4 regions of the Streptomyces longhuiensis genome follow, and region 3 is predicted to be linked to each of the others. Evidence: riboswitches for the same ligand, from Rfam matches in the RefSeq annotation. Region 3 holds a riboswitch; each other region holds the start of a gene.
The links. Region 3 has a riboswitch for cyclic di-AMP ahead of LGI35_RS03425 (transglycosylase SLT domain-containing protein). Riboswitches for the same ligand answer to the same signal wherever they lie in the genome.
Positions count from the first base shown of each region.

Region 1: another riboswitch for cyclic di-AMP. It lies ahead of LGI35_RS26885 (C40 family peptidase); the one in region 3 lies ahead of LGI35_RS03425 (transglycosylase SLT domain-containing protein).
Region 2: another riboswitch for cyclic di-AMP. It lies ahead of LGI35_RS22270 (M23 family metallopeptidase); the one in region 3 lies ahead of LGI35_RS03425 (transglycosylase SLT domain-containing protein).
Region 4: another riboswitch for cyclic di-AMP. It lies ahead of LGI35_RS32185 (M23 family metallopeptidase); the one in region 3 lies ahead of LGI35_RS03425 (transglycosylase SLT domain-containing protein).

Region 1 is NZ_CP085173.1:5,792,351-5,800,162, forward strand. It holds gene LGI35_RS26875 (hypothetical protein) at 1-7, shown strand, start outside; gene LGI35_RS26880 (tellurite resistance/C4-dicarboxylate transporter family protein) at 36-908, opposite strand; gene LGI35_RS26885 (C40 family peptidase) at 1,010-2,179, opposite strand; cyclic di-AMP (ydaO/yuaA leader) riboswitch at 2,188-2,337, opposite strand; gene pcrA (DNA helicase PcrA) at 2,606-5,116, shown strand; gene LGI35_RS26895 (M23 family metallopeptidase) at 5,144-6,727, opposite strand; gene LGI35_RS26900 (lipase family alpha/beta hydrolase) at 6,949-7,812, opposite strand, start outside.
Region 2 is NZ_CP085173.1:4,809,391-4,817,202, reverse strand. It holds gene mgtA (magnesium-translocating P-type ATPase) at 1-2,346, opposite strand, end outside; gene LGI35_RS22285 (tellurite resistance TerB family protein) at 2,525-2,980, shown strand; tRNA gene LGI35_RS22280 (tRNA-Met) at 3,032-3,105, opposite strand; gene LGI35_RS22275 (PP2C family protein-serine/threonine phosphatase) at 3,304-4,410, shown strand; cyclic di-AMP (ydaO/yuaA leader) riboswitch at 4,670-4,815, shown strand; gene LGI35_RS22270 (M23 family metallopeptidase) at 4,827-5,882, shown strand; gene LGI35_RS22265 (aldo/keto reductase) at 5,993-6,937, shown strand; gene LGI35_RS22260 (PrsW family intramembrane metalloprotease) at 6,951-7,812, opposite strand, start outside.
Region 3 is NZ_CP085173.1:697,140-704,951, reverse strand. It holds gene yicI (alpha-xylosidase) at 1-1,493, shown strand, start outside; gene LGI35_RS03430 (glycoside hydrolase family 43 protein) at 1,525-3,003, opposite strand; gene LGI35_RS03425 (transglycosylase SLT domain-containing protein) at 3,241-3,981, opposite strand; cyclic di-AMP (ydaO/yuaA leader) riboswitch at 3,984-4,148, opposite strand; gene LGI35_RS03420 (flavodoxin family protein) at 5,285-6,022, opposite strand; gene LGI35_RS03415 (NAD(P)/FAD-dependent oxidoreductase) at 6,500-7,513, opposite strand; gene LGI35_RS03410 (isoprenylcysteine carboxyl methyltransferase family protein) at 7,510-7,812, opposite strand, start outside.
Region 4 is NZ_CP085173.1:6,996,767-7,004,578, forward strand. It holds gene LGI35_RS32170 (DNA gyrase/topoisomerase IV subunit A) at 1-1,881, opposite strand, end outside; gene LGI35_RS32175 (M16 family metallopeptidase) at 2,123-3,487, shown strand; gene LGI35_RS32180 (M16 family metallopeptidase) at 3,484-4,869, shown strand; cyclic di-AMP (ydaO/yuaA leader) riboswitch at 5,066-5,221, shown strand; gene LGI35_RS32185 (M23 family metallopeptidase) at 5,235-6,023, shown strand; gene LGI35_RS32190 (GntR family transcriptional regulator) at 6,288-6,974, shown strand; gene LGI35_RS32195 (HPr family phosphocarrier protein) at 7,191-7,472, opposite strand; gene LGI35_RS32200 (bifunctional acetate--CoA ligase family protein/GNAT family N-acetyltransferase) at 7,650-7,812, shown strand, end outside.

The DNA.
Region 1 (7,812 bases), 5.1 Mb from region 3:
GACCTGAGTCGGCATCGCGGTGCTCCGGACCTGGGTCAGCGTGCTGCTCCGGGCCTGAACGTCCCGATCAGGGTGGCGAGCCACGCGGCCACCGCGATCCACACCAGAACCTGTCCCGGCCCTCTGAGCCAGGACACATCGGCGGCGGCGCTCACGGACAGTGCCGCCGCCGCTGTCATTCCCATCGGGAAGACCGTCGACCAGCGCCGCACGTCGTAGCGCGGCCGGGGCCACCGCACCTCCGCCACCGCCAGCACCACGTACCAGGCCACATCGAGTGCGAGCAGCAGAAAACTCATGGTGCGCAGGACGTCCGTGTCGTCCTGGTTCCACAGGCCCGTCGCGACGAGCTTCGCCGCGGCGAGGGCGGAGATGGCGAGCGCGCCGCCCGCGACCCACTGGTCCCCGGCGCCGGAGGCCACCTCGCGCAGGTCGAAGTGGAGCAGTGCGAAGCAGTACAGGACGATCCCGCCCCAGAAGAGCGCCATCCCGGTGAACGCGAGCCAGTGCGCGCCGACCGCGGGCGCGAGCGTCGCCGCCAGGACGACGAGACCCTGTGTCGCGACACATCCGAGGAACACGCCCCCCGGCATCCGCGGCTTCCAGTGCCGTACGACGTTGATGAGGAGCACCGGCCAGACGAGCGCGGCCAGGGCGAGGAGCGCCTCGGCCAGGGTCTGCCAGCCGAACACGGAGATCCGGGTGCCGAGGACGGTCGTCGCCGCGACCGCGGTGAGCGCGGGCGGGGTGTCGGCCTCGGACTGCCAGCGGTCGCGCTCCCGCACCAGCCGGCTCGCGAAGTCCGCCGCGAGGACGACCCAGAGGGCGGCGGCGAGCACCAGCATGATGCCGGACAGCACCGAGTGACCGGTCAGGTTCAGGCCGACCGAGATGATGCCGGTGGCCATGACGGCGGCACCGGCGGCCGGCGGGAGCTGGGACCACGTGGGTCCGGGACCTGGGGTTGCGTTCGGGCCGCGCACCGCCCGAACGTAACCCCACGAAGCGGTCAGGCCGGGCGCACCACGCTGTGGATCGGCATGTAGTAGATCGACTCGACGCGGACGTTCGCGCCCGGCTTCGGTGCGTGGATCATCTTGCCGTCGCCGATGTAGATGCCGACGTGGCTGATGTCGTCGTAGAAGAAGACCAGGTCACCAGGCTGGGCGTTGGCCGTGGTGACGGTCGTGCCGACCTTGACCTGGTCCCAGGTCGTGCGCGGCAGCGAGATGCCGGCCGCCTTCCACGCGGCCTGCGTGAGGCCCGAGCAGTCGTACGAGTCCGGGCCCGTGGCGCCCCACACGTACGGCTTGCCCATCTGGGACTCGGCGAAGTCGATGACCTTCGCGGCCTTGGCGGCGTAGCCGCTGCCGGTGCTGCCGGAGCCCGTACCCGTACCCGTGCCCGAACCGCTGCCCGTGTCCGGGTTCTCCTTCTGGCGTGCCTCCTCGGCCGCCTTGCGCTTGGCCTCCGCCTCGGCCTGCTGACGCGCCAGCTCCTCCGCCTTCTTCCTGGCGGCCTCCTGCTTCTTCTTCTCGATCGCCGCGAGGCGCGCCTTCTCCTCGGCGGTCAGCTTCGACAGGAGTTCGCGGGCGTCGCCGAGCTTCTGCTGGACGTCCCTCTTCGTGCTCCTGAGCGTGGCCTGCGAAGTGGTCAGCGTCTCCAGGCTCTTGGCCGCCTCGGTGCGCTTCTTCGTGGTGGCGGCCTGCTCGGTCTGGTAGTCGTCGACCGCCTTCTTCTGGCGGCTCGTGAGCCGGCTCATCAGCTGGTCCTGGTCGAAGTAGTCCTGCGCGTCGTCGGCGAGGAGCAGCGTCGCGGTGTCGGAGACGGCGCCCGTGCGGTACTGGGCGGCGGCGAAGGTGCCGAGCTCCTGGCGGGCCTTGTTGAGCTTCTCGGTGCGCTGCGCGACGTCGTCGAGCAGGTCACCGACGCGCTTCTGCTGCTTGGTGGTGCGCTCCTTGGCCGCGTTGTACTTCTCCGTGGCGACGCCCGCCTGGTGGTAGAGGGTGTCGACCTTCTTCTGGACCTCTTCCAGGCTCGGCTTCGGCGGCGCGGACGGGGCGGCGGTCGCGCTCTGCGAGAGCAGGGCTATGGAGGTGAGGGCCGCCGTGGTGATTCCGACGACGGGGGCCGTGCGGGGACCGGCTGTCCTGCCGCGCGGCTTGCGGTGCGACGCCAAGGGGCGCGTCTCCTTCCCATGACCGCCTACCGGGTTAGCTGTCGGGTTCGGGCGGAGATTCGGAAGGCTGCCCTACGGTCGCGCCCTGACGGGTCGTCGGCCGATTCACCCCAAAGGTCGTGGGTCCCCGGTTCCATGCCTCTCGGCGTACTGAACTCAGCGGGGGCGACCCGTTCGCGGCGCGGTTGCCGACGGGGGGACGGGCGGCCCGCGGAGCACGCTAGCCAACTCGTGTGGCTGCTGTGAAGGTTGATGTTCGATATGCCCGATACATTTTCGTGACCTTCGGCAATCTCGTTCGTGACCTCCGGTAACCCTTACGGAGGGTGATTTCCGCACTACGTGAGGTGTCCGGGTCCGCGAAGTCGGGGGGAAGTTTCCGGGGCGGCCGTGGGTGTCAGTGGGGCGGCCTAGACTCGTAGAGCGATGAGCAGCCTCTTTGACGACAGCTTCCTGGCGGACCTCACGGCTTCGAAGGCCGGTGAGGAGCATGCCCCGCCGCCGCCCGAGGACGACACGGCTCCGGAGCACATGCCGGACGACCTGTTCGACGGGAAGTTCGACGCGCCCCCGGCCAGGGACGCGTACTACCGGGACGGTGCCCCGCGCCCGGCGCTCGACCCGGCGGCTCTCCTCGACGGGCTGAACGAGAACCAGAAGGCGGCCGTCGTCCACGGCGGCTCCCCGCTGCTCATCGTGGCGGGCGCGGGTTCCGGCAAGACCCGCGTGCTCACGCACCGCATCGCGTACCTCCTCGGCGAGCGCGGCGTGCACCCCGGCCAGATCCTCGCGATCACGTTCACGAACAAGGCCGCGGGCGAGATGAAGGAGCGCGTCGAGTCCCTCGTCGGCCCGCGGGCGAACGCGATGTGGGTGTCGACGTTCCACAGCGCCTGCGTGCGCATCCTGCGCCGCGAGTCGAAGAAGCTCGGCTTCACGTCGTCGTTCTCGATCTACGACGCCGCCGACTCCAAGCGCCTCATGGCCCTGGTCTGCCGCGACCTCGACCTGGACCCGAAGAAGTTCCCGCCGAAGTCCTTCAGCGCCAAGATCTCGAACCTGAAGAACGAGCTGATCGACGAGGAGGACTTCGCGGCCCAGGCCGCCGACGGCTTCGAGAAGACCCTCGCCCAGGCCTACGCGATGTACCAGTCCCGCCTCCGTGAGGCGAACGCGCTGGACTTCGACGACCTGATCATGACGACGGTGAACCTCCTGCGCGCCTTCCCGGATGTCGCCGAGCACTACCACCGCCGCTTCCGCCACGTCCTGGTCGACGAGTACCAGGACACGAACCACGCGCAGTACGCGCTGGTCAGGGAGCTGGTGGGGACAGTCGACAGCGGCCGCGCGGAGGACGAGCCGCCGCGTGAGGGCGACCTCCCGCCGGCCGAGCTCTGCGTCGTGGGTGACGCCGACCAGTCGATCTACGCGTTCCGCGGAGCCACCATCCGCAACATCCTCCAGTTCGAGGAGGACTACACCGACGCGACGACGATCCTGCTCGAGCAGAACTACCGCTCGACGCAGACCATCCTCTCCGCGGCCAACGCGGTCATCGAGCGCAACGAATCCCGCCGCCCCAAGAATCTGTGGACGAACGCGGGCGCGGGCGCGCAGATCACCGGATACGTCGCGGACACCGAGCACGACGAGGCGCAGTTCGTCGCCGATGAGATCGACCGGCTCACGGACGCGCGCGACGCGAAGGCCGGCGACGTCGCCGTGTTCTACCGGACGAACGCGCAGTCCCGTGTCTTCGAAGAGATCTTCATCCGCGTCGGCCTGCCCTACAAGGTCGTCGGCGGAGTCCGCTTCTACGAGCGCAAGGAGGTCAGGGATGTCCTGGCCTATCTGCGGGTGCTCGCCAACCCCGAGGACTCCGTCCCCCTGCGCCGCATTCTCAATGTGCCGAAGCGCGGCATCGGCGACCGCGCCGAGGCGATGATCGACGCGCTCTCCCAGCGCGAGAAGATCTCCTTCCCGCAGGCGCTGCGCCGCGTCGACGAGGCGTACGGCATGGCGGCCCGCTCGACGAACGCGGTGAAGCGGTTCAACACGCTGATGGAGGACCTCCGCACGATCGTCGAATCGGGCGCGGGCCCGGCCACGGTCCTGGAAGCCGTACTCGAACGGACCGGCTATCTGGCGGAGTTGCAGTCGTCGACGGACCCGCAGGACGAGACCCGGATCGAGAACCTTCAGGAACTCGCGGCCGTGGCCCTGGAGTTCGAGCAGGAGAGCGCGTCGGCGGACGGCGCGGCCGAGGGTGAGGGCGAGGCGAGCGTCGGTACGCTCTCCGAGTTCCTGGAGCGGGTCGCGCTCGTCGCCGACTCCGACCAGATCCCGGACGAGGAGGACGACGGCTCCGGCGTCATCACGCTGATGACGCTGCACACCGCCAAGGGCCTCGAGTTCCCGGTCGTCTTCCTGACCGGCATGGAGGACGGTGTCTTCCCGCACATGCGCTCCCTCGGCCAGGTCAAGGAGCTGGAGGAGGAGCGCCGGCTCGCCTACGTCGGCATCACGCGCGCGCGTGAGCGCCTGTATCTGACGCGCTCCACGCTGCGCAGCGCCTGGGGCCAGCCCTCGTACAACCCGCCGTCGCGCTTCCTGGAGGAGATCCCGGACGCGCATCTGGAGTGGAAGCGGACGGGCGCCATGGCGCCCGCCAAGTCGACGGGACCGACGAGCGGCATCGCCGCGTCCCTCTCGTCGTCGCGCTCGCGCTCGACACCGGCGTTCGCCACCCGCCGGGCGACGGAGAAGCCCGTCGTCGCGCTCTCGGTGGGAGACCGGGTCACGCACGACCAGTTCGGCCTCGGCACGGTCGTCGGCGTCAAGGGCACGGGCTCGAACGCGGAGGCGACGGTCGACTTCGGCGAGCCCAAGCCGAAGCGCCTGCTGCTGCGGTACGCGCCGGTGGAGAAGCTGTAGGGAAGGCCGCTGCCGGCGGGCTCGGCCCTACGTCGGGTCGAGCCCGTGGCTGCGGAGCCACGGGAGCGGGTCGACGGCCGAGCCGCCGCCGGGACGCACCTCGAAGTGCAGGTGCGGACCGGTGGAGTTGCCGGAGTTCCCGGAGTGCGCGATGACGTCACCGGCCTTGACCGGTCCGCTCATCACGGTGTGGCTGGAGAGGTGGCAGTACCAGGTCTCCGTGCCGTCCTTCGCCGTCAGGATCGTCATGTTCCCGTACGCGCTGTTCCACTGCGTACGGATGGTGCCGTCGGTCGCGGCCATCACCGGCGTGCCGTACGAGACGGGGAAGTCGATGCCGGTGTGCACGGACATCCAGTTGACGCCGGCCTGCCCGTAGTACGCGCTCAGCCCGCGCTGCTTGACCGGGAGGACGAACTTGGGCCGCAGGCGCTCCTTGCGCGCCGCTTCCTCCGCCGCCTGCTTCCGCTCGGCCTGCTGCTTGGCCCTGAGGTCGATACGTTCCTGGGTGCGGCTCGCCCGGTCGGCGAAGTCGCCCGCGTCCGCGGAGAGGTTTGCGAGCTGTGTGTCGAGCTTGTTGTTGGCGACGGAGGGCTTCACGGCGGTCGCGTCGGGGGCGGAGGCCGCCGTCGTGTCCTTGCTGTCGTCGCCGCCGAGCCCGCCGACGGAGGCCGCGGCGACTCCCGCGACACCCATCACGCACACCGAGGGCACCGCGACCGTGAGCAGCGCGGAGCGCTTGGCGGGGGAGCGGCGGCGGGAGCGTGCGCGCTGGGCCGGCGTGACCGGGGCGGGCCGCTCGTCGCGGGCGACGATTTCCTCGACGTCGTCGTGTCCGTCGCCGTAGTTGTCCTGGCGGCTGTCGTCGTGGCTCAACTCCGGCCCGGAAGCGTCGGGTTGGCCGTAGTCGTGCCGGGCGTCCGGGTCGCTGTCGTCACCTTCGGCGCCCGCGGAGTTCCACGCGGTGGCGTCGTACGCGCCGGTGTCGAAGACCGGTGCCTCGAAGGCCTGCGTCGCGAAGGGCTGGGCCTCGAATGCCTGCGCCTCGAAGACCTGTGTCTCATAGGCCTGCGCGTCGAACGTCTGCGTCTCGAAGGCCGGCGCCTGGAAGGTCTGCGTGGCGAACGCGTCCTGCGTGGTGAATCCCTGCGCCTGCGCCCCGAAGGCGTTCGCGTCCCACTGCCCGGTCTGGTCGGCCCACGCGCTGTTGTCCCACTGGCCGGAATGGTCCGGTCCGGACTGGGCCGGAATACCGCTGAGTTGCTCGTGAGCGGCGGTCCCCCAGACAGCGGTCGTGTCGTAGGTGCCGGTGCCGTACGAGGCGGCGTGCTGCTGCGCCGCGTACGGGTCGTGGTGCTGGGGTTCCTGCGTCGTCAGCGTCTGGTGCGCGCCGGTCTGCCACTGACTGTTGTCGTACGCGCCGGTGTTCTGCGCGCCGGGCAGGTCGCCGAAGAGAGGGTCGGCGGCGAAACCGCCGGTGGCGTAACCGTCGTAACCGGTGTGGCCGCCGTACTGGGCGCTCTGCTGGTCATATGCAGCGTAGGGCGCGTAGTCGGCGTCCTGAGCCGGGGCCGGGGTGGTCTGAGTCCCCGACGGGAGACGGTCGTTCACCAACTTCTCTTTCGCCTCGACAACAGGGGCTGCCAGAGCAGTGCGGTGACTGTACCCGGCGGTACGCGGGCTCGACAATCTTCAGCAGGTTTCCCGCTCGCAGGAAACGGGCATTCGGCCGTCTTTCGGCGGACTGTGGGCAGAGCTTTGGCCGGGCGTTCGAGAATCGTTCGACGTTTGGCCAGTTCGGGGACCGTTCCGGGGGCAGATTCAGGCCGGATTCAGGCGACCGTCAGGCCATTCATCCCGTCGGTGGTGTGCGCTCCTTCCGCCTCCTCGGCATCGAGTGCCTGGCGGATACCGGCGGCGACCGCCGGGTGGACGGGGAGCGCGAGGTGTCCGACGCCCGTGACGCGCACGTTCTGCGCGATCAGGTCGGGGTGGTCGATGCAGGCCGTCTCCAGCGGAACCATGATCTGGTCGAGATCGCTCCAGAAGCTCACGAAGTGGGTGCGGCAGCCGGGGGCGGGCCGCGACAGCTCCTCGATGACGGTCGAGCCGGGCCGCATCTGCCGGACGATCGGGTGAGCGTCCATCAGCGGCGCGACCGTGGTCCCGCTGTGCGGGGTCCCGAGCGACACGAGGGTGCGTACGCGCAGATCGCCGCCCAGGCATTGCACGTAGTAACGGGCGATGAGGCCGCCGAGGCTGTGCCCCACGATGTCCACGCGGTCGTGGCCCGTGCGTTCGCAGATCTCCTCGACGTGGCGGGCGAGCAGCGCGGCGGCGGTGCGGATGTCGTAGGTCAGCGGCGAGTAGTTGAGTGACTCCACGTGGTGCCGGCCGTGCTGGGCGAGCGAGCGGCGCAGCAGGACGAAGACGGAGCGGTTGTCGATGAAGCCGTGCAGGAGAAGAACCGGCGGCTTGCTCTCGGCGGCCGGAAGGCGTGCGCTGCACGTGTTGTCGGTGTTGTCGGTGCTGTGAGCGTTCCGGGCGCCGGGGCCGGGCAGGGCGGCACTCTCCGTCAGGTACGAGGCCTCGTCGCCCCCCTCACCCATGCCCTCCGGGGTGGGGACGTAGCGAAGCGGGGGGAGCTCGGGGGTGGCCCTGCGCTCCTGGATGATGCCGGACGGGTACAGGAGGAG
Region 2 (7,812 bases), 4.1 Mb from region 3:
GAACCAGCCCGAGTGGAACGCCGCCTCGTCGGCCGGGCCCGCCGTGGAGTGCAGGGCGAGCGCGAGGACGCCGAAGGTCGCGAGGTCGGCGGCGGCGTTGAGGACGCCGAACCCGGTGATGAACCGCAGGAAGTCGCGCGGGCGCAGCGTCGTGGGGCGGCGCAGGGCGGCGGCCGCCGGGCGGTCGAAGGCGAACGACAGCTGGGCCGCGTCGAAGCACAGGTTCTGGGCGAGCACCTGTGCCGGGAGCATCGGCAGGAACGGCAGCAGGAGGCCCGCCGACAGCATCGCGATCACGTTGCCGAGGTTCGAGGAGAGCGTGACGCGCAGGTACGTCGCGATGTTGCCGCTGCTGTGACGGCCCGCGGCGATCGCGTGGCCGATCGCGGTGAGGTCCTTGCCCGGCCGGTCGGCGGGCTGCGCGAGCACGATGTCCGCCGCGTCGCGCGCCGCCGCGACCGCGTCGCGCGGGCAGATCCCGACGTCGGCGGCGCGCAGCGCGGGCAGGTCGTTCACGCCGTCGCCGAGGAAGCCGACGGTCGTCTCCCCGCCGGCGCGCAGGGCGGTGACGATGCGGGCCTTGTGGGCGGGGGCGCAGCGGGCGAAGAGGGTGGTGCGGCGGGCGAGGTGGGCCAGTTCCTCGTCCGTGAGCGCGTCGAGGGCGTCCGCGGTGTGGATCTCGCCGGGGGCGAGGCCCAGATCGCGCAGGGCGCGGGCCGCGGTGCCGGGGTGGTCGCCGGTGATGACCTTGACCGTGACGCCACGCTCGCCCAGATCGCGCAGAGCCCGCGCGGCGGTCGGCACGAGGGCGTCGGTGAAGGCGACGAAGCCGGTGAAGGTGAGGCCGCGTTCGTCGGCGGTGCCTCCCCCACCGTCTGAAGGGCGCGGGAGGACCCCCGGGTGGTGCCGGGCGGGGCGTTCGGCGGTCGCCACCGCGAGGAGCCGCAGCCCGTCGCCGGACATGTCCGCGGCCCGGGCGAGCAGGCTCGCGCGCTCGGCGTCGTCGAGGGCACACCGCTCCAGGACGTTCTCCACGGAGCCTTTGACGGCGAGGGTGACGGTGCCGAGCGTGCCGGGCCGCCGGACGACGGCGGTGGCGAGGCGGCGTACGGGGTCGAAGGGCAGGGCGGTGACGCCGTCGTACGCCTCGGTGAAGGCCGGGTCCGTCGCGAGCGCCTGCGTGACGACCGCCTCGTCGAGCGCGTCCACGGTCGGCAGGTCGGCGAGCTGGAGCGTCCACCAGGCGGAGACGGCGGCCCAGTGCAGGGCATCGGGGTCGGTGCGGGCCGGGTCGACGGCCGGGCGGTCCTGGGTGAGGGTGCCCGTCTTGTCGACGCAGAGGATGTCGACGGCGCCGATGTCGTGCAGCGCGGGGAGCCGTCTGACGATGACGCCGTGGGTGCGGGCGAGCAGCGCGGAGCCGCGGGCGAGCGCCGTCGTGACGATGACCGGCAGCATCTCCGGGGTGAGGCCGACGGCCACCGCCACGGCGAACGGCAGGGTCTCCAGGCCCCGGCCGCGCAGCGCGGCGCCGGCCATCAGGACCAGCGGCGGCGTCAGCAGCATGAAGCGGATCAGGGTCCAGGAGATGCCGTGCACCGAGCGGTCGAACGCGCTCGCCCCGCGCTCCGCGCCGATCGTGCGGTGGGCGGCGGCGAAGCGGGTGTCGGCGCCCGTCGCGAGCACCACGGCGCTCGCGCTCCCGGAGGCCACGCTGCCGCCCTGGAAGCACAGATGGGCCGACTCACCGTCCGCGGGCAGGTCCACGGGACGCTTGTCGGCCGGCACGGACTCCCCGGTGAACGCCGCCTGTTGCACGGTCAGGCCCTGCGCCCGCAGGAGGCGTACGTCGGCGGGGATCAGGTCGCCGGGGCCGAGCCGCACCACGTCGCCGGGCACCAACTGGCTTACGGGGAGCTCGTGTCCGGCCGGTGAGGCGGTCTCGTCGTCGCTGGGGCGGCGCAGCACGGTCGCCGTCGTCGCGACCAGCTCGCGCAGGCCCGCCATGGCGCTGTCGGCGCGGCGCTCGCCCGCGGAGCGCAGGCAGCAGCTGACGGCGACCAGGACGAGGATCACGCAGGCGGTGCCCCAGGCGGCGACGGTCGCGGAGACGAGTCCGAGGCAGAGCAGGACGACGGTGAACGGGTCGCGCAGGCTGCGGGCGGCGAGCCGGGGCCAGGACAGGGGGCGCGTGCCCGGCACGACGTTCTCGCCGTGCAGGACCAGGCGCCGCTCGGCCTCCGCCTCGGTGAGGCCGCGCGGGCCGCTGTCGAGGGAGCGCAGGACCTGGAGGGTCGTACGGCCTGAGGGCGGGGCGGCGACGCCGGCCGGGGCGGTGTCGGTCACTTTCGGGCGCCGTCAGGGCTTCTCGGGTGTCGGCACCGTCGTCTTCTCCCGTTCATCGGACCGCGAAAGGCTCTCCGGCAGAGAGTTCGGGCCTTCAGTTTAGAGGCGGAACTTTTGCCGCTCCCCACTAGTTTCTACAGCGCTGTAGAAGATCAGTACACGCCGAACGAGGAGAGTCATGGCCCTGTGGGATCGCTTCAAGGAGTCCGCGTCGACGATGCAGACGCAGCTCATGGCGAAGAAGAACGACCTGAAGAGCGGCGCCTTCCGTGACGCGAGCATGGCGATGTGCGCGCTGGTCGCCGCGGCCGACAGGAACGTCGACCCGGCCGAGCGCAGCCGCGTGGCCCAGCTCATCTCCACGAACGAGGTGCTGCAGAACTTCCCGGCGGACCAGCTCCAGAGCCGCTTCGACGCGAACCTGAACAAGCTGACCGCCGACTTCGACTTCGGCAAGGTCAGCGTTCTCCAGGAGATCGCCAAGGCGAAGAAGAAGCCCGCCGAGGCGCGCGCGGTCGTCCAGATCGGCATCGTCATCGGCGGCGCCGACGGCGACTTCGACAAGACCGAGCAGGCCGTCGTCCGCGAGGCCTGCCTGATGCTCGACCTGCCGCCGCACGAGTTCGACCTGTAAGGGAATACACCGAAGGCCCGGAACCATTGGTTCCGGGCCTTCGGCCTTCAGTAGCGGGGACAGGATTTGAACCTGCGACCTCTGGGTTATGAGCCCAGCGAGCTACCGAGCTGCTCCACCCCGCGTCGGTAAACACGACTCTACGCCATTGCGGCGACAGAACGCGAATCGGTTGCCCAGGGTTCCGTGATCCGCCGCCCGGGACCCCTTTCACCCGGTCGGTCCCACCAGGTCGCCCGCCGTCTGCCCGCGGGCAACCCTGGGGTGGGGCCGATGACGTGCGCAGGCGCGGGACCAAGGCGGACGGTGGCGGGAGACGAGTGGTGGGGCAGCGAGGAGGGCACGGACGAGGGACGGAGCAGCGTCTGTCCCGGGCCCGGTTCTTCGTACGCCTGGTGCCCGTGCTGCTCATCGTCGCCGGGGCGATCTACGACTACGTCACGCCGTCGACGTTCACCGGCGTGCCCCTGTTCACCGCCGCCCCGCTCGTCGCGGCCCCGTTCTTCTCGCCCCGCGGCACCTTCCTGACCGGCCTCGCGACCGTCGCCGTCGTACTCGGGGTGCATCTCCGGTACACCCGCAGTTACGACACCGACGCCATCACCGAACTCGTCACGGTCGTCACCGTCGCCGTACTCGCCTGCGTCATGAACCGCATCGTGCGGCGCGGCAGCGAGCAGCTCACCTCCGTGCGCCAGATCGCCGAGGCGGCCCAGCGCGCCGTCCTGCCCGAGCCCGCCGAGCGCATCGGCGGCCTGGAGATCGCGGCCCGGTACGAGGCCGCCCAGGAGGGGGCCTTCATCGGGGGCGATCTGTACGCGGTGCAGGACACCCCGCACGGTGTGCGGCTCGTCGTGGGCGACGTACGGGGGAAGGGCATGGGCGCGGTGTCCGCCGTGGCCGTCGTCATCGGTGCCTTCCGGGAGGCGGCCGAGCAGGAGGCGACCTTGGAGGCGGTCGCGCAGCGCCTGGAGCGGGCGCTCGCGCGGGAAGGGCTGCGGCGCAACGGCCTCGACGAGTTCGAGGGCTTCACCACGGCCGTGCTCGCCGAGATCCCGCACGGCAACGGCCTCGTACGCGTCATCAACCGCGGCCACCCGGAACCCCTGCTCCTGGGCGGCGACGGGGCGCTCAAGGTCCTGTCGGCGCCGGAGCCCGCGCTGCCGCTCGGGATGGGGGACCTCGGCACCTGGCCCGACCGCGCGTCCGAGTCGGAGTTCCCGAGCGGGGCGACACTGCTGCTCCACACCGACGGCCTCTCGGAGGCCCGCGACGCGCAGGGCACCTTCTACGACCCGGCGGCGCGGCTCGCGGGGCGGATGTTCCCGGGGCCCGATCCGCTGCTGGCCGCGCTCACCGCCGAGGTCCGCCGGCACACCGGGGGCGGCACGACGGACGACATGGCACTGCTCGCGGTGAGGCGGCCGTGAAGCAGCCGTGAAGCAGCGGTGAGTGCCGTCATCACCTTGTGTAGTCGAACAGCGCCACTGCGCATAACATTTGACAAACCGTCAGGTGAATCGCCTGTTCCGGCTGCGGGTCAACTCGCCCGATTCCGCCCGCTCGTGCCCCGTTAAGTCCAGGCCAAAGGCGTTAACGATCAGTCGGAACGGCTTGGAATCGGGCCCCGGTGTCTATTAACGTTCGATAACGCAGCGCGGTCGTCCCAGCCGTCACAAGAGATGGCTCCGTGCGCACGCGCCTAATCCCGCAAGGGAGCCGGGGAACCACCAACTTGGGGTGAATCGGACGTCTTTCCTTGCGGAAGGCGTCGGTAGGAGACCTTCCTGCTCCGAACCCGTCAGCTAACCCGGTAGGCGAGAAGGAAGGAAAGGAGCGCGCCCCAGTGGCGTCCAACCGGCCTGCCCCAGAGTTCTCCTATGCGCCGATCGGCGAAGAGTTCGGCGAAGCGGACGAGCGGACCTGGGAGGAGTGGAACCCCACCGAGGACTCCGTCCGCCCCGTACGCGGCAGGCACCGCGTGGCCAAGCAGCGCGGCGGTCTCGCGCGCAGCTCCACCGTTCTCGGTGTCGGCGTGATCGCGGCCGTCGGCGCGGGCGGCATCGCCACCGCGCAGGGCGGCAAGCCTCCCGTACACATCTCCATGCCCGACCTCTCGGCCGTCAAGGACTCGCTGCCCGACGCCAAGTCCCTGCCCGGCGTGGGCGCGCTGATATCCGATGTCTCCGGAGACGACGACGAGTCCGGCACCACCGCGACCCCGCTGACCGGCGCCGGTATCACCACCGCGGACGCCCAGCAGGGCACGACCGCCGGTGAGGCCCTGCGCGCCCGCATCATGCAGCAGGCCGAGCAGCAGCAGGACCAGGCCGCCGACGCCGAGGCCGCGGCCGCCGAGGAGGCCGCCGCGAAGAAGGCCGCCGAGGACGCCGCCAAGGAGCAGGACGCCGCCAAGGCCAAGGCCGCCGCCGACAAGAAGGCGGCGGAGGAGGCGGCGAAGAAGAAGGCCGAGGCCGAGCGCCTCGCCAAGCTCGCCAAGAGTTTCACGCTCCCGGTCGCCTCCTACACGATCACCGGCACCTTCGGTCAGCCCGGCTCGATGTGGTCCTCCGGCTACCACACGGGTCTCGACTTCGCCGCTCCGACGGGTACCCCGCTGAAGGCGATCCACTCCGGCACCGTCAAGGAAGCCGGCTGGGCGGGCGCGTACGGCTACCGCACCGTCCTGGAGCTGCCGGACGGCACCGAGCTCTGGTACTGCCACCAGTCGTCCCTCAACGTCAGCGCGGGCCAGAAGGTGACCAGCGGCGACGTCATCGGCCGCGTCGGCGCCACCGGCAACGTGACCGGGCCGCACCTCCACCTGGAGGTCCACCCCGGCGGCCAGGCGACCGGGGTCGACCCCGCGCCGTGGCTGCGCTCCAACGGCCTGACGATCTGAGGCTCGTGACCCTCCGAACCCCGGCGGTCCTGACGGCAACCCCCCGACGTCAGGGCTGCCGGTTCGCCGTGTCCGGAATATCTTGATCCATATCGGTGTTCTGGCAGGCCATGACTTCTCTTCGCAAGCTTGGCTCGTCAGACCTCGAGGTGTTCCCGCTCTCCCTCGGCGGCAATGTGTTCGGCTGGACCGCCGACGAGGCGCAGTCCTTCGCCGTGCTCGACGCGTACGTCGCCGCGGGCGGCAACTTCGTCGACACGGCCGACGCGTACTCGGCGTGGGTCCCGGGCAACAAGGGCGGCGAGTCCGAGACCGTCATCGGCAAGTGGCTGGCCGCGCGCGGCAACCGCTCCGATGTCGTCATCGCCACCAAGGTCGGCGCCCACCCCGACTTCAAGGGCCTGTCCGCGCACACCATCAAGTCCGCCGCCGACGAGTCGCTGCGCCGCCTCGGCACCGACTACATCGACCTCTACTACACGCACTTCGACGACCCGTCCGTGCCGGTCGAGGAGATCATCACCGCCCTCGACGAGCTGGTGACGGCCGGCAAGGTGCGCGCCATCGCCGCGTCGAACCTGACCCCGGAGCGCCTCCAGGAGTCCCTGGACTTCTCCGACCGCGAGGGCCTCGCCCGCTACGCGGCGCTCCAGCCGCACTACAACCTCGTCTCGCGCGACACCTACGAGGGCCGGCTCCAGGAGGTCGCCTCGCGCAGCGGTCTCGCGGCCGTCCCGTACTACGCCCTGGCTGCCGGATTCCTGACGGGCAAGTACCGGCCGGGCACCGAGGTCGACAGCGCGCGGGCCGCGGGCGCGGGCAAGCACCTGGAGACCGAGCGCGGCGTGCGCGTCCTCAAGGCCCTCGACGAGGTGGCGCAGGCGCACGGCGCCGAGGTCGCGACGGTCGCCCTCGCCTGGCTCGCGTCCCGCCCGACGGTGGCCGCCCCGATCGCGTCCGCCCGCACCGTGGAGCAGCTGCCGGCGCTGGTGGCCGTGGCCGACCTGGAGCTGACGGACGCGGAGCTCTCGAAGCTCACGGAGGCGTCCGCCTGATCCGCGGGCGTTCTCAGTAGCGGTACGGGTTGGGGGCGTTGTGCGCGTGGTGCGCGGGGAACTGGGCGACCGGCCCCGCGTACACCGGCCCCGCGTACACCGGGCCCGCGTACATCGGCGGCACCCACACGGGCGGCGCGGTGGCGCGGGCCGCGTAGGCGAGGGCGGGGCGTGCCGCGTGGCGCCGCGCCCACAGCTCGTCGAGCAGCTCCCGCTCCCGTACGACATAGTCCGTGCCGGCCCGGCCGCGCCGGCCGCGGTGACGCAGGAGCGCGAGTGACGTCGCGTACTGCTGGTACTGGGCGACGACCTTGGCCGTCTCCTTGCCGCCGTGGTGCTGCGCGAACTCGCGGGCCAGGCGGCGGGCGCGCATCGAGCCGAGGGCGAACGGCTCGTCCGGGCCGACCCAGCCGGCCGCCGCGTACGCGGGCAGCTCGGCGCGCACGGTGCGCAGTTCGCGCTGGCGGGTCCCGATCGCGAGCCAGGTCAGCAGTCCGAACGCGGGCATCATGAACAGCGCGTAGACCCCGAAGAACCCGAACGGGCCGAACGCCGACGAGCCGTTCCACGTGGCGTGCATGCCCATCGCGAGCAGCAGTCCGGCGATGGGCAGCAGCACGCGCCGCACGGGCCCGCGACCGGGCGCGGTCCACGCCGCGAAGCCGAACCCGATGCCGGTGAGCACCGTGAACAGGGGGTGCGCGAACGGCGACATGACGATGCGTACGAAGAAGGTGGCGGCGGTCACCGAGGCCATGCCGGTGCCGCTGTTCAGCTGGTCGGTGCCGAAGGCGTTGCCCAGGTAGAGGATGTTCTCGGTGAACGCGAAGCCGGTGGCGGTGACCCCGGCGATCACGACGCCGTCGACGATCCCG
Region 3 (7,812 bases):
CGGGCCCGACCCCGAAAGACGTGCTGCGCCGCTACACCGCCCTCACCGGCCGCCCCGCCCTCCCGCCGGCCTGGTCGTTCGGCCTGTGGCTCACCACCTCGTTCTGCACCGAGTACGACGAGGAGACGGTCACGTCGTTCGTCGACGGCATGGCCGAGCGCGACATCCCGCTCACCGTCTTCCACTTCGACTGCTTCTGGATGCGCGAGTACCAGTGGTCCGACTTCACCTGGGACCCGGACGTCTTCCCCGACCCGGTCGGCATGCTGAGCCGCCTCAAGGAGCGCGGCCTGCGCATCAGCATGTGGATCAACCCGTACATCGCCCAGAAGTCCCCGCTCTTCGACGAGGGACTGGCATTGGGCCACCTGGTCCGCAAGCCGAACGGCGACGTCTGGCAGTGGGACCTGTGGCAGCCCGGCATGGCACTCGTCGACTTCACCGACCCCGGCGCGCGCGACTGGTACGCGGGCAAGCTGCGCGGCCTGCTCGACATGGGCGTCGACAGCTTCAAGACGGACTTCGGAGAGCGCGTTCCGACCGACGTCGTCTGGCACGACGGCTCCGACCCCGAGCGCATGCACAACTACTACGCACACCTCTACAACCGCACCGTCTTCGAGCTGTTGGAGAAGGAGCGCGGCAGCGGAGAGGCGGTCGTCTTCGCCCGCTCGGCGACGGCCGGCGGCCAGCAGTTCCCGGTGCACTGGGGCGGTGACTGCTTCGCCTCGTTCACGGCGATGGCGGAGTCGCTGCGCGGCGGCCTCTCCCTGTCCCTGTCGGGCTTCGGCTTCTGGTCGCACGACATCGGCGGCTTCGAGGGCACCCCCGACCCGGCCGTCTTCAAGCGCTGGCTCGCCTTCGGCCTGCTCTCCTCGCACAGCCGCCTGCACGGCAACGTCTCGTACCGCGTGCCGTGGGCATTCGGCGAGGAAGCGGTGGACGTGGCACGACAGTTCACGCGCCTCAAGCACCGCCTCATGCCGTACCTGTACGGGGCGGCGGTCGAGGCGCACCGCACCGGCGTCCCCGTGATGCGCCCGATGCTCCTCGACTTCCCGGACGACCCCACGTGCCGGGTCCTGGACCGCCAGTACATGCTCGGCTCCGACCTGCTGGTCGCGCCGGTGTTCTCGGCGGACGGCGATGTCGAGTTCTATCTGCCCGAGGGCACGTGGACGCGGCTGCTGACGGGGGAGCGGGTCGAGGGCGGGCGCTGGCTGCGCGAGACCCACGGCTTCGACAGCCTGCCGCTGTTCGTCCGTCCCGGCGCGGTCGTCCCGCTCGGCGCGGACGACCTGCGTCCCGACGGCGACTGGACCGACGGCGTCACCCTGCTCGTCGCGCCGGGCGCGCGAGACGTGACCGTGACGGTGCCGGACCACGACGGGAGCCCCGCCGCCGAGTACCGGGTGCGCCGGGACGCCGCCGACGGGGCGGTCACCGTGGGGGTGGCGGGAACAGAACTTCCCTACGAGATAAGGGAGTTGTAGGGCGATCGGTGGTCTGGGTCAGCGGTCGGGTTCAGATGGCGAGCGGCTCGTAGCGAAACCAGTCGAAGTGGGCGGTGCCGGTCGCGGCGTACAGGCCGATGACGCGACCGGTGAACCCGCCGGCCACCTCGGTCGACAGATAGCGGCCGTCGAGGGTCGCGAGTGCGGTGAAGGTGCCGTGCGGATCCTCGACGCCGAAGGCGAGCGTGTCGGGGCCGGTGCGTGCGTCGAGTGGGGTGTGGGTGGGGGTCACGTCGACGCCGATCACGAGCGGCCCGCCGGCCGTCGCCCGGGGCGTGGAGGCCACCACGGTGCGCAGCGGTCCGACGCGGGCGATCACCCGTACCTCGGCGGCGTCGGCCTCGATCTCGTAGTGATGCCGTTCGTCGAGCCGGACCGCAAGGCCGCCGGTGCCGTCCGCCGGGTCGAGGTGGGCGCGGACGCGGCAGGACAGGTGCTGCTGCCGGTGGCCGACGAAGGTGACGTCGGCGGCGTCGGGGCCGCCCCCGAGGGCGTGGAGCGTCAGCCGGCCCGGCCGTTCCTTCGTCGTGCAGTGCCGGGGGGACCGGTGGCGGAGCGAGATCCAGGAGGGCCGCAGATCGGCGTCGTCGAAGTCGTCCGTGAAGGGTTCGGCGGAGACGGAGGCGGGCCCGGCCGTCACCGGCGGTCCGACGACCGGCCAGCCGTCCTCCCAGGTGACCGGCGCGAGGAAGGTCTCGCGGCCGAGCACGTGCCAGCCAGGGGTGCCGCCGCGCGGCCGCACCCCGAGGAACACCATCCACCACGTGCCGTCGGGCGCTTGCACCAGATCGGCGTGGCCGGTGTTCTGGACGGATTCGTCGGTGCTGCGGTGGGTCAGGACAGGATTGGCCGGGCACGGTTCGAAGGGGCCGGTGGGCGCGGGGCCGCGGGCCACGGAGACGGCATGCCCGCGCTCGGTGCCGCCCTCGGCGATCAGCAGGTACCAATGGTCGCCCACGTGGTACAGGTGCGGCGCCTCCGGGGCCTTGGCGCCCGGCGTGCCGGACCACAGAGGGCGCGGTTCGCCGAACGTCTCGCCGGTGTACGGGTCGATACGGACCTGGGAGATCCCGGCGACCGTGACCCAGCACACGCCGTCCTCGTCCCAGGCGAGATCCGGGTCGATGCCGGGGACACCGGGCAGGGGGACCGGGTCCGACCAGGGGCCCGCCGGGTCGGTGGCGGAGACGAGCAGGTTGCCGCCGCCCTCGCTCACATTGGTGGTGATCAGCCAGAAGCGGCCGTCGTGGTGGCGCAGCGTCGGCGCGTAGATCCCGGCCGAGGAGGGTGTGTCCCAGGGCAGCCGCAGCTGGCCGGGCCGGTCGAGGACGTTGCCGATCTGCCGCCAGTGCACCAGATCGCGGCTGTGGAAGAGCGGCACCCCGGGCACGTACTCGAAGCTCGAGCACGCCAGGTAGTAGTCGTCGCCGACGCGGCAGACGCTGGGGTCCGGGTGGAACCCGGGGATGACCGGGTGTGGGTCTGCCATGCTGTCTCTCTCTCCGTGGCGTCGAAGCGCTTCGACTCGCCGGGAGGATATGCACGGGGGTGATGGCGCGCAAGGGGTTGGACAGGACACAAAAGTGGCCCTGAAGTCCCTTCGTGCTTACGGGACTTCAGGGCCACACATCATCGATGCGCTTCAACCGGCATTGCTGGGCTTCCGCTCAGGCGGAGTGAACCGAGGGGTCCTCCGTGCTGAGCGGGAGGGAGCCCGAACCGACTGTCAGTACGCGCCGTTCACGTTGTCGATCGAGCCGTACTTGTCGGCCGCGTAGTTGCATGCGGCGGTGATGTTGGCGACCGGGTCGTAGCTGTTCATCGAGGTGCCGGGCACGTGGTAGGCGATGAACGTGGGGTCGATGACCTGCAGGAGTCCCTTGGACGGGGTTCCCGCGACAGCGTTGGAGTCCCAGTTGTTGATGGCCAGCGGGTTGCCGGAGGACTCGCGCATGATGTTGCGGTGGATGCCCTCGTAGGTGCCGGGAATCTTGTGCTGGGCCATGATGTCGAGCGACTCCTTGATCCAGCCGTCGAGGTCGTTGGTGTAGGACTTCTTCGCCGGGGCAGCGGCGAGAGTGGTCCGGACCTCGGAGCGGTCGGCCCGCTCGGCGTACGCCCTGGTGTCCGCGGGCTTGGCGGGGCTCTTCTTGCCGAGCGTGAGCTTGGCACCGGGGTAGATCAGCCCCGGGTTGTCACCGATGGTGGCTCGGTTGTCCTGGTACAGCTTCTTCCAGCCGCCGCTCAGAGAGTGCTCTCGGGCGATCTTGCTGAGGGTGTCGCCCGCGGTGACGACGTACGTCGCGGGGGCCGCGGCGCTCTTCGCGGCCGGGGCGGCCTGCGCCGCGCTGGCGGTGGTCGCGCCGAGCACCGGGAGAGCGAGCACGGCCGCGCCCGTGCCCGCGGCGGCGAGCCCTCGGGTGAGCGAGATGGACTTGATGCGGCGGTGCTTTCCCTTTGAGGGCATGACGAATTCCTCTCCGTCGCCTGCGAGGTGAGCTGTCGGGTTCGGACGGGAGATGTCCGGTCGCACAATGTGTGCGACTTCACCCCGAGCCGTTCCGGAAACCGGATCGGCGGCTTACCTGGGTCCCCCGCTCCTGCCGTGCGTATCCGTGTGGGTGGGAGGGATTCCGGACAGCGGCAGGATTCGGCGTTCCATCCGGATTGACGGTGACATTAGGCGAGAAGGCGCGGAAGGAACAAGACCGGAATTGCGATCGCGAAATGTGAGAGCCCTGTGTGCGGCGATCGGAACCCGCCGCCCTCTTTGATCGAAAAGCCCAATCCTCTTCGCGCAGAAGGGAAGCAGGGCATCAGCAGAGCTCGGGGCCGGCGTCCGTTCGTGTGACACGGTTCACTGAAGGGGGTGCGGGTTGGAATGCAGCCCGATCACCTATCAGAGCGCAATATTTCGCATGAATGACGCTCGATGCACGCTTAACTGCCTATGGGGCGCCAATAATGTTAAAAGGCATTTTTAGTCGCAAAGATGGACATAGCGCCACGCCGCTTTTCCTGCCTAAAGGGACATATCGGCACCAGTGCCGACCCGGTTGTGCGACCCGAGGGTCGCCCCCGCCGCACTTCATGGGCGGGCCTCGATCGGGGTGGTGCCTGGACGTGGCCTTGCGCGGTTCGGCTGAGGGGCGACTGAGGATCGACTGAGGTGAGGCCGGCGGGCTCCGTCGTCGGAGTGCACTTCCTGCCCCGACCTGCCGGGCGCGCGGGGTGCCTGGGGTGGGCAGGTGAGGGATCCGGCTTTGCACCCGAAGATCTTGCCGGCGCAGGATTTGCGTGAGCTCAGGAGAGGCCTGAGTGTGATGGGAAGTCAGTTTCCGATCGCTACTCGTATGTCAGTGAAGTCCTCGGCCCGGATCCGGAGGAGCCTGCTGAAATCCTCTGCCGACTCGCGAGCCGAAGGCCCGCCGCGAAGAAGCGCAGTAACAGAGGGAGCTACTCGGGCGCACGGAACATGACGGTGATTCGTCAGGCGCGCGGGATGTATCAGACCTTCATCCGGGCGAAGGCGTTCTGCACACGAGCGCGAACGGGCTTATGGGGGCGGCGCGTTCCTGTCTTGAGGCAGGAAGCGCCGCGTCGTGGTGGGCCGTGGGACGGGCCGCTTCCTCGGGTGCCGATGAGCGGTGGGCTGGCGGGAGGCGGGAGGCGGGAGGCGGGCGGCTGGTGCCGGGGTGTGCGGGCGCTCGATGCGTGCACGGCATCTGACCGACGCCGGGGCGAGGTGGCCCGCTTCCCTACGGGTGGCGTTACCGGTGCTCCGGGTTCTCGTAGTCGTGGCGGCAGCCGGCGTCCCAGGCGGTGCGCTGGTTGCCGTAGGCGGGGATGCCACCGAGATCCTTCAATGCCCGGGCCAGGTGCAGCAGGTTCCAGGTCATGAACGTGGTGTTGCGGTTGGTGAAGTCGTTCTCGGGGCCGCCGGAGCCCGGGTCGAGGTAGGAGGGGCCGGGGCCGGCCTCACCGATCCATCCGGCGTCGGCCTGGGGAGGGATGGTGTATCCCAGGTGTTGCAGGCTGTAGAGGACGTTCATCGCACAGTGTTTGACGCCGTCCTCGTTGCCGGTGATCAGGCAGCCGCCGACGCGGCCGTAGTAGGCGTACTGTCCTGCGTCGTTGAGGAGGCTGGAACAGGCGTAGAGACGTTCGATGACCTGCTTCGTCACGGAGCCGTTGTCGCCCAGCCAGATCGGGCCGGCCAGCACGAGGATGTCGGCGGCCATGACCTGCCGGTAGAGGTCCGGCCAGGCGTCGGTCTCCCAGCCGTGCTCCGTCATGTCGGGCCACACGCCCGTGGCGATGTCGTGGTCGACGGCCCGGATCACGTCGACGTGGACGCCCTGGGCTTCCATGATCGCGGTGCTGCGGTCGATCAGGCCCTGGGTGTTGCTCGTCTCCGGCGAGCGTTTGAGGGTGCAGTTGATCACCATCGCCCGCAGGTCGTCGTACCGGGCCGGAGGCGCGTCGGTGGCGGGTGACGAAGCGGTCATGCGGTCCTCCCAGAGTCCTGTCGCCACCTGCTGCCCGGTGACATGTCCACTCTGCCCAGCGCGGAGCCCGGCCGACGGCAGCCACCACACCAGGGCCTCCGAATGGCCCTGGTCGTCTGCACATGCGGTCGGCTGATCCCGAGTGGACGCTGCGTGGCCTGCTGGTTCGGATCGCGGGGTGCCCACGGCGAGGTCCTCGAGCATGGCCGGATGAATGGCACGCTCGCATGGCCCCACGCTCGTATGGCCCCTGGCCCCTGGCCCCTGGCCCCTGGCCCTTGGCCCCTGGTCCCCAGATTTCGGAGAGCGTTCCTGCCAAGCTCTGTGGCGATCCCGCGCTTCCGCAGGGGTTCCCCGCCGCAGGCCCGGTGGCGAGGTGGGTGGCGGTGCGCACTCGCCGGAGAATCCACACCCACCTGGCGAATCGAAGCGGATGAAACGGGCAGAGCCGCCTGGGAACATCGATCAGATGCTCTCCTACTCCAACGCGTGAACCGCCGCGGAGAACACCGGTGGCATCCGGGATGCCACCGGGACGATGAGGCGGGCGGTGCCGGGACGGCGGCCCGCGGCCAGGAGGGCGCCGGTCAGCAGCCGATGGCGCCGGGTCAGCCGCGTCCAGGCGCGCTCGTACTCCAGCGGTCGTCCGGCGGCCAGGCAACGGACGGCCGCCCGAGCGGTCGCAAGGCCGAGAGCGATGCCCTCGCCGGTGAGGGCATCCAGGTAGCCCGCGGCGTCGCCGACGAGCAGGACACGGCCGGCGACTCTGCGCCGTGCGCGCTGCCGCAGCGGTCCAGCGCCACGTACGTCGGTCGCGGCCGCACCGCGGAGCGACGCCGTGAGGGCGGGAAAGCCGGCGAGGTGCTGGTCGTAGCTGCGGCGGCAGCGGCTGAGGATCGCGACGCCCACCAGGTCCTCGCCGACCGGTGTCACATAGGCCTCGCCCTCACGGGACCAGTGGACCTCCACGAAGTCGGTCCATGGCTCGACGCGGAAGTGCCGGCGAAGTCCGTAGCGGCCGTCTTTGACGCCAGGCATCTCCAGTCCCACCGTCCGCCGCACGGGGGAGTGCAGGCCGTCGGCGGCGATCAGCCAGCGGGCTGTCGTGCCCGCCGCGGTGACCGAGTCGGCACTCTGGCGCACTTCGCCGACCTTGCCCGTCACCATCCGCACGCCGAGATCGAGAACGCGCCGGTGAAGCGCGGCGTGCAGCGTCGTACGGCGGATTCCCAGCCCGCTACGGTCGCGGAAACACGCTTCGGCGCGTGCCCTGCCGTCCACGTAGCGGATGCCGCGCAGTTCGTGGCCGGTGACCTGGATGCCCAGTCCTCGCAGTGCGGCGACACCGCTCGGCATGACGCCCTCTCCGCAGGCCTTGTCCACGGGCGCGGTGCGGGGTTCGACGACGACTGTCTCCAGGCCGGCGAGCGCCGCGTGGATGGCGGCGGCCAGACCGGCCGGCCCGCCGCCCGCCACCAGTACGTCGATCACGCCGCAGCGGGCGTGGTCGAGGCGGCCAGGGCCCGGTTCTCGCAGCGAATGCGGACCGTGAGCAGAGCGGCGTTGAGCAGGGTGAACAGGGTCGCAGTGGCCCAGGCGGTGTGGATCAGCGGAAGGGCCACGCCCTCGGCGACGACGGCCACATAGTTGGGGTGCCGCAGCCAGCGGTACGGGCCTCCTGTCACCAGAGGCAGTCCGGGTACGACGATCACCCGGGTGTTCCAGCGGGGCCCGAGCGTGCTGACACACCACCACCGCAGCGCCTGGGCAGCCGCGAACAGGACCAGCAT
Region 4 (7,812 bases), 6.3 Mb from region 3:
GCCGATCGCCAGGCCGGGGGACGACTCGTCGAGGGTGGTCAGGCAGACCACCTTCTCGTCCGCCTCCAGCGACGACAGGAACTCCGTGACGGGCGCGCCTCCGGAGAGGTTCGGCGCCGAGGCCGTCTCCGGAAGCTGCGGCAGGTCGATGACGTTGAGCCGCAACAGGCGGCCCGTGGACGTGATCGCGCCGATCTCGCCGCGCGCCGTCGCCGGGACCGCGGAGACGATCACATCGTGCTTGGTGCGCCGGGCGTCCTCGTCGTCCCCGAACGGGTCGGCGGTCGCCGTGCGCGCCAGGAGGCCCGTGGACGACAGGAGTACGCGGCACGGGTCGTCGGCGACCTGGAGCGGCACCGCGGTGACCGCCGTGCCCGCCGACTCCAGGAGCACGGTGCGGCGCTCGGTGCCGAACTTCTTCGCGACCGCTGCCAGTTCGGCCGAAACGAGCTTGCGCAGCTCGGCGTCGGAGTCGAGGATCCCGGTCAGCTCGTCGATCTCGCCGTTGAGCCGGTCGCGCTCCGTCTCCAGCTCGATGCGGTCGAACCTGGTGAGGCGGCGCAGCGGCGTGTCCAGGATGTACTGCGTCTGGATCTCGCTCAGCGAGAAGCGCTCCATCAGGCGCTCCTTCGCCTGCGCGGAGTTGTCGCTGGAGCGGATGAGGCGGATGACCTCGTCGATGTCCACCAGCGCGACGAGGAGGCCCTCGACCAGATGCAGCCGGTCCTGCTTCTTCGTGCGGCGGAACTCGCTGCGGCGGCGCACGACCTCGAAGCGGTGGTCGAGATAGACCTCCAGGAGCTCCTTGAGGCCGAGCGTCAGGGGCTGGCCGTCGACCAGCGCCACGTTGTTGATGCCGAAGGACTCCTCCATCGGCGTCAGCTTGTAGAGCTGCTCCAGGACGGCCTCCGGCACGAAGCCGTTCTTGATCTCGATGACCAGGCGCAGGCCGTGCTGGCGGTCGGTGAGGTCCTTGACGTCCGCGATGCCCTGGAGCTTCTTCGAGCCGACCAGGTCCTTGATCTTCGCGATGACCTTCTCGGGGCCCACCGCGAAGGGCAGTTCGGTGACGACGAGGCCCTTGCGGCGCGCCGTCACGTCCTCCACGGAGACCGTGGCGCGGATCTTGAAGGTGCCGCGGCCCGACTCGTAGGCGTCCTTGATGCCGGACAGGCCGACGATCCGGCCGCCGGTCGGCAGGTCGGGTCCCGGGACGAACTTCATGAGCGTCTCGAGGTCGGCGCCCGGGTGCCTGATCAGGTGGCGGGCGGCGGCGATGACCTCGCCGAGATTGTGCGGCGGCATGTTCGTCGCCATGCCGACGGCGATGCCGGACGCGCCGTTGACCAGGAGGTTCGGGTAGGCGGCCGGCAGGACTGCGGGCTCCTGCTCCTGGCCGTCGTAGTTCGGCCCGAAGTCGACCGTGTTCTCGTCGATCGACTCCGTCATCAGCGACGTCGCGGGGGCCATCCGGCACTCGGTGTACCGCATGGCGGCCGGCGGGTCGTCGTTCCCCAGGGAGCCGAAGTTCCCGTGGCCGTCGACCAGGGGGAGGCGCATCGAGAAGGGCTGGGCGAGCCGCACCAGGGCGTCGTAGATCGACGCGTCTCCGTGCGGGTGCAACTTACCCATGACCTCGCCGACGACCCGGGCGCACTTCACATAGCCGCGGTCGGGGCGCAGGCCCATCTCGTTCATCTGGTAGACGATGCGCCGGTGGACGGGCTTCATGCCGTCACGGGCGTCCGGCAGGGCCCGGGAGTAGATCACCGAGTAGGCGTACTCGAGGAAGGAGCCCTGCATTTCGTCGACAACGTCAATGTCGAGGATCCGCTCCTCGAAGTCGTCGGGAGGCGGGGTCTTCGTGCTGCGGCGGGCCATCGCTGCTGCGGCTCCTTCACAGATGCTGCCGGGGCATGTACGAGAATCTGACGCGCACCATTGTGGACCGCCCCACTGACAACGCCGACCGCGACCCGTCCGTACGGCGTTCGGTGCTCGCTCTCGGCGTACCCAGTGCGGGAACTTCGCCAGGCGTCAGAACGCTTGCATACAGTGGCAGAACTGGCAGCACATCTGCAGTTTCCGCGATAGTTCCGCGATCGAAGGGACGTACATGCCCATGGGTCACACGGCCACCGCCGAGGCCGGCTCCGGCGGCCTGACAGCGACCGAGCACCGCCTCGACAACGGGCTGCGCGTGGTGCTCTCCGAGGACCACCTCACCCCGGTCGCAGCCGTCTGCCTCTGGTACGACGTCGGCTCGCGCCACGAGGTCAAGGGCCGCACGGGCCTGGCTCACCTCTTCGAGCACCTGATGTTCCAGGGCTCGAAGCAGGTCCACGGGAACGGGCACTTCGAGCTGGTGCAGGGCGCCGGCGGCTCGCTGAACGGGACGACGAGTTTCGAGCGCACCAACTACTTCGAGACCATGCCGACCCACCAGCTGGAGCTCGCGCTCTGGCTGGAGGCCGACCGGATGGGCTCCCTCCTCGCCGCGCTCGACGAGGAGTCGATGGAGAACCAGCGCGACGTCGTCAAGAACGAGCGCCGCCAGCGCTACGACAACGTTCCGTACGGGACCGCGTTCGAGAAGCTGACCGCCCTCGTGTACCCGGAGGGCCACCCGTACCACCACACGCCCATCGGCTCCATGGCCGACCTGGACGCGGCCACCCTGGAGGACGCGCGGAACTTCTTCCGTACGTACTACGCCCCGAACAACGCCGTCCTCTCGGTCGTCGGGGACATCGACCCCGAGCAGACGCTGGCCTGGGTCGAGAAGTACTTCGGCTCCATCCCGCGCCACGACGGCAAGCAGCCCCCGCGCGACGGCGCCCTGCCCGACCGGATCGGCGAGGGCGTGCGCGAGGTCGTCGAGGAGGAGGTCCCGGCCCGCGCGCTGATGGCCGCCTACCGGCTGCCGCAGGACGGCTCGCGCGCGTGCGACGCGGCCGACCTGGCCCTGACGGTCCTCGGCGGCGGCGAGTCGTCCCGGATCTACAACCGTCTCGTCCGCCGCGACCAGACCGCCGTCGCCGCCGGGTTCGGTCTCCTGAGGCTCGCGGGGGCGCCCTCCGTGGGGTGGCTGGACGTGAAGACGTCCGGCGACGTCGAGGTCCCGGTGATCGAGGAGGCCGTCGACGAGGAGCTCGCGCGGTTCGCCGCCGACGGTCCCACTCCGGAGGAAATGGAGCGCGCGCAGGCCCAGTTGGAGCGCGAGTGGCTCGACCGGCTCGGCACGGTCTCGGGCCGCGCCGACGAACTGTGCAGGTTCGCCGTCCTGTTCGGCGACCCGCAGCTCGCCCTGACCGCCGTCCAGCGCGTCCTCGACATCACCGCCGAGGAGGTCCAGGAGGTGGCCCAGGCCCATCTGCGCCCCGACAACCGCGCGGTGCTCGTCTACGAGCCCACGGCCCCCGAAGAGGCCGACGAGACCGCCGCAGCGACCACGGACGAGACCGCAGACGAGGAGGCCGGCAAGTGACCGAGCTCGCGACCATGGACTTCCACCCGCAGCCCCAGGCCGGCACGGCGCGGCCGTGGGCGTTCCCCGCGCCCGAGCGCGGCACCCTCGACAACGGCCTGACGGTGCTGCGCTGCCACCGCCCGGGCCAGCAGGTCGTCGCCATCGAGATCAACCTCGAAGCTCCCCTGGAGGCCGAGCCCGCCGGGCTCGACGGCGTCGCCACCATCATGGCGAGGGCCTTCTCCGAGGGCACCGACAAGCTCGCCGCCGAGGAGTTCGCCGCCGAGCTGGAGCGCTGCGGCGCCACCCTCGACGCGCACGCCGACCACCCCGGCGTACGGGTCTCCCTGGAGGTCCCCGTCTCCCGACTGCCGAAGGCGCTCGGCCTGCTCGCCGACGCCCTCAGGGCACCCGCCTTCGCGGACAGCGAGATCGAACGTCTCGTGCGCAACCGGCTCGACGAGATCCCGCACGAGACGGCGAACCCCGGCCGCCGCGCCGCCAAGGAGCTCTCGAAGCAGCTCTTCCCGGCCACCGCGCGCATGTCCCGCCCGCGCCAGGGCTCCGAGGAGACCGTCGCGGCCATCGACGCGGCGGCCGTACGCGCCTTCTACGACCGGCACGTGCGCCCGGCCACGGCCACCGCGGTCGTGGTGGGCGACCTCGCGGGCCTCGACCTCGACGCGCTGCTCGCGGACACGCTGGGCGCCTGGACGGGGAACACGGCCGAGCCGCGCCCCGTACCGCCCGTGACGGCCGACGACACCGGCCGGGTCGTCATCGTCGACCGGCCGGGCGCGGTGCAGACGCAGATCCTGATCGGTCGCGTCGGCGCCGACAAGCACGACCGGGTGTGGCCGGCGCAGGTGCTCGGCACGTACTGCCTGGGCGGCACCCTCACCTCCCGCCTGGACCGCGTCCTGCGAGAGGAGAAGGGATACACCTACGGCGTACGGGCGTTCGGCCAGGTGTTGCGCTCGGCGCCGGACGGGACGGGCGCCGCGATGCTCGCCATCAGCGGCTCCGTGGACACGCCGAACACGGGTCCGGCGCTGGACGACCTCTGGAAGGTGCTGCGCACGCTCGCCGCCGAGGGCCTCACCGACGCCGAACGGGACGTGGCCGTACAGAACTTGGTGGGCGTCGCCCCGCTCAAGTTCGAGACCGCCGCGGCCGTCGCGGGGACGCTCGCCGACCAGGTCGAGCAGCACCTGCCGGACGACTTCCAGGCGCAGATGTACCGGCGGCTCGCCGCGACGGGCACCGTGGAGGCCACCGCGGCCGTCGTGAGCGCCTTCCCGATGGACCGTCTGGTGACGGTGCTCGTCGGTGACGCCGCGCAGATCGAGGAGCCCGTCAGGGCGCTCGGTATCGGAGAGGTGACCGTCGTCACGGGCTGACCGTGACCGGTGTGCAACGAGGGGCCCCGGTGGGCGAGATGACCACCGGGGCCCCTTTATGTCCGAATTGAACCAGTGGTTGCCTGTCTGCCCTGTGGCATGCGCTACAAAAGCCCGGTTCCGTTTGTTGATTGAAAGATGCCCCGCTTAGCGTCGGTCCGGCTGTCCGCCAGATGTACGCCGCGCCCGCGGCGCCGGACAGTCATCGCCGAGTCCCCCAAGGCGCGAGCCGGGGGAGCCGGGGACCCACCGTCCCTGGGGTGAATCGGACGCCCTTCCCCGAAGGGGGTCCGTAGGAGACCTTCCTGCTCCGAACCCGTCAGCTAACCCGGTAGGCGAGAAGGAAGGAAAGGATCAGCCACTCCATGGCGTTCACCCGTGCCACCGGGAAGCACCGTCGCCCGAGCCGTCTCACGCGTACCACCGCGCAGGTCGCCGGCGTCGCCGCGCTCACCACGACCGGTGTCATCGGAGGCCTCGCCGCCCCCGCCCTCGCCGCTGACGACGCGTCTCTCGAGCAGACCGGCCTGACCAAGGCCATCTCCATCGGTGACTCCCTCGCGGAGCAGATCGACGCGCAGGCCGCCGCCCAGCAGCAGGCCGCCGACAAGGCCGCCGCGAAGAAGAAGGCCGAGGCCGCGGCCAAGAAGAAGGCCGAGGAGGACCGGCGTGAGGCCGCCGCCAAGGCCAAGGCCGAGCGCGAGGCCAAGGAGCGCGCCGCCCGTGCGGCCGAGCGCAAGCGCCTGAACGCCTTCGTCATGCCCGTCACCGGCTCGTACGTGTCGACCGCGTACAAGGCCAGCAGCGGCCTGTGGTCCTCCGGCAGCCACACCGGCATCGACTTCCACGCCGCCAGCGGCACCTCGGTCCACGCCGTGGGCGCGGGCACGGTCGTGGAGGCCGGCTGGGGCGGCGCCTACGGCAACAACATCGTCATCAAGATGAACGACGGCACGTACACGCAGTACGGCCACCTGTCGTCCATCGGCGTCTCCGTCGGCCAGACGGTCACCCCGGGCCAGCAGATAGGCCTCTCCGGGGCGACCGGCAACGTCACGGGCCCGCACCTCCACTTCGAGGCGCGCACGAGCCCCGAGTACGGCTCGGACATCGACCCCGTCGCGTACCTGCGCGCGCACGGCGTCAACGTCTGACCCTCGCCGCGTACTCGCGACAACACATCGAAAGCCCCGGCTCGCCGAGCCGGGGCTTTCGGCGTCACCGGCCGCGCTCGTCACCGGACCGGCTCGTTCGTTCCCGGCGGCGCTGTCCAAAAAATATCCATGGATTACGGCCTGCCGTCGGAAATTCGCGCCCGCTGGAATAGAGTCGCTGGGCAAGCGCGCTGAACGGATTGCAATCGCGCTGTAGAGCGACTGTCTACCGCGTTTCGCGGGGATTAAGGCGGAGGTCGGTTCATGCGCATTCCGGCGCACTCGGTATGCACGGCGATCCGCGACGACATCGTCTCCGGTGTCTACGAGCGCGGCGGCAGACTCACCGAGGAGGTCCTCGCCCGCCGCTACGGCGTCTCCCGCGTGCCCGTGCGCGAGGCGCTGCGCACCCTGGAGGCCGAGGGCTTCGTCGTCACTCGCCGGCACGCGGGCGCGTGCGTCGCCGAACCCACCACGCAGGAGGCGGCGGACCAGCTGGAGATCCGGATGCTCCTCGAACCGCTCGCCGCGGCCCGCGCCGCGCAGCGCCGCACCGAGGCGCACCTGAAGGTGCTGCGGGGCCTGGTCAGGCTGGGCCAGGAGCGCTCCAGGCGAGGTCGGAGCGAGGATCTGCGCTCGCTCGGCGGCTGGTTCCACGAGACGCTGGCGCAGGCGTCCGCCAGCCCGGGGCTGATCACGATGCTCACGCAGCTCCGCCACAAGATCGCGTGGATGTACACCGTCGAGCAGCCCGAGCACCCCGCCGACTCCTGGGCCGAGCACGGGGTGATCGTGGACGCCGTGGCGCGCGGTGACGTGGAGCGCGCGCGGGCGCTCACGGCGCAGCACACGGAGCGCGCAATGGCCGCTCACCGCCTGCGCGCCCCTCGTACGGGTGGCCGTGTGAGGACTTCGCAACATCCCGTCAACACGGCGGGGCTCCAGCATTAACAGAGGCGCCGTATACAAAGAGGGCGGCCCATTTGGAGGGGCTCTATTTCCGCTGCCCCGAAATTACGGGGACAGGTTCGTGGAAAGCAAAAGGGTCTGCTCGGAAAATCCGAACAGACCCTTTATGTGGCGCGATCTCCTGCGAGCGGTAAACGGCGCCCAAGAATCCAGAGACCCGGCACGGGTCAGCATTGAGCGACCCCGCACCGGCCCGTACTAGACGGTCTCGGGAAGCTCCTCGAGCCCCTCGGCGACCAGCTTGGCCAGACGGTCGAGCGCGATGTCCGCACCCTCGGCGTCGGAGGACAGGACGATCTCCTCGCCGCCGCCGGCACCCAGGCCGAGCACCGCGAGCATGGAGGCGGCGTTGACGGGGGTGCCGTCGATCTTGGCGATCGTCACGGGGACGCCGGCAGCCGTGGCCGCGCGGACGAAGATGGAGGCGGGGCGGGCGTGAAGGCCCTCGGCCCAGCCGACGTTGACGCGGCGCTCAGCCATGTGATGCTGCCCTTCAGGATTCTCACGGTTGTCTAGACCAGTCTCCCACATCGGTGGACGTGCCCGATGTGGGTCCTACGTGCCGTCCGCACACGCCCGTCGGCCCTCATAGCGTGCCTTCGGCCCGCTCGCGCCGCGACCCGTACGACTGTCACCGCCGAGCCGTACGCTTGCCCCATGCAGACCCCGTCGGACCGGCACGCATACCCCGCCCACTGGGAAGCAGACGTGGTGCTGCGCGACGGCGGCACCGCGCGCATCAGGCCCATCACCACCGACGACGCCGAGCGGCTCACGAACTTCTACGAGCAGGTCTCCGACGAGTCGAAGTACTACCGCT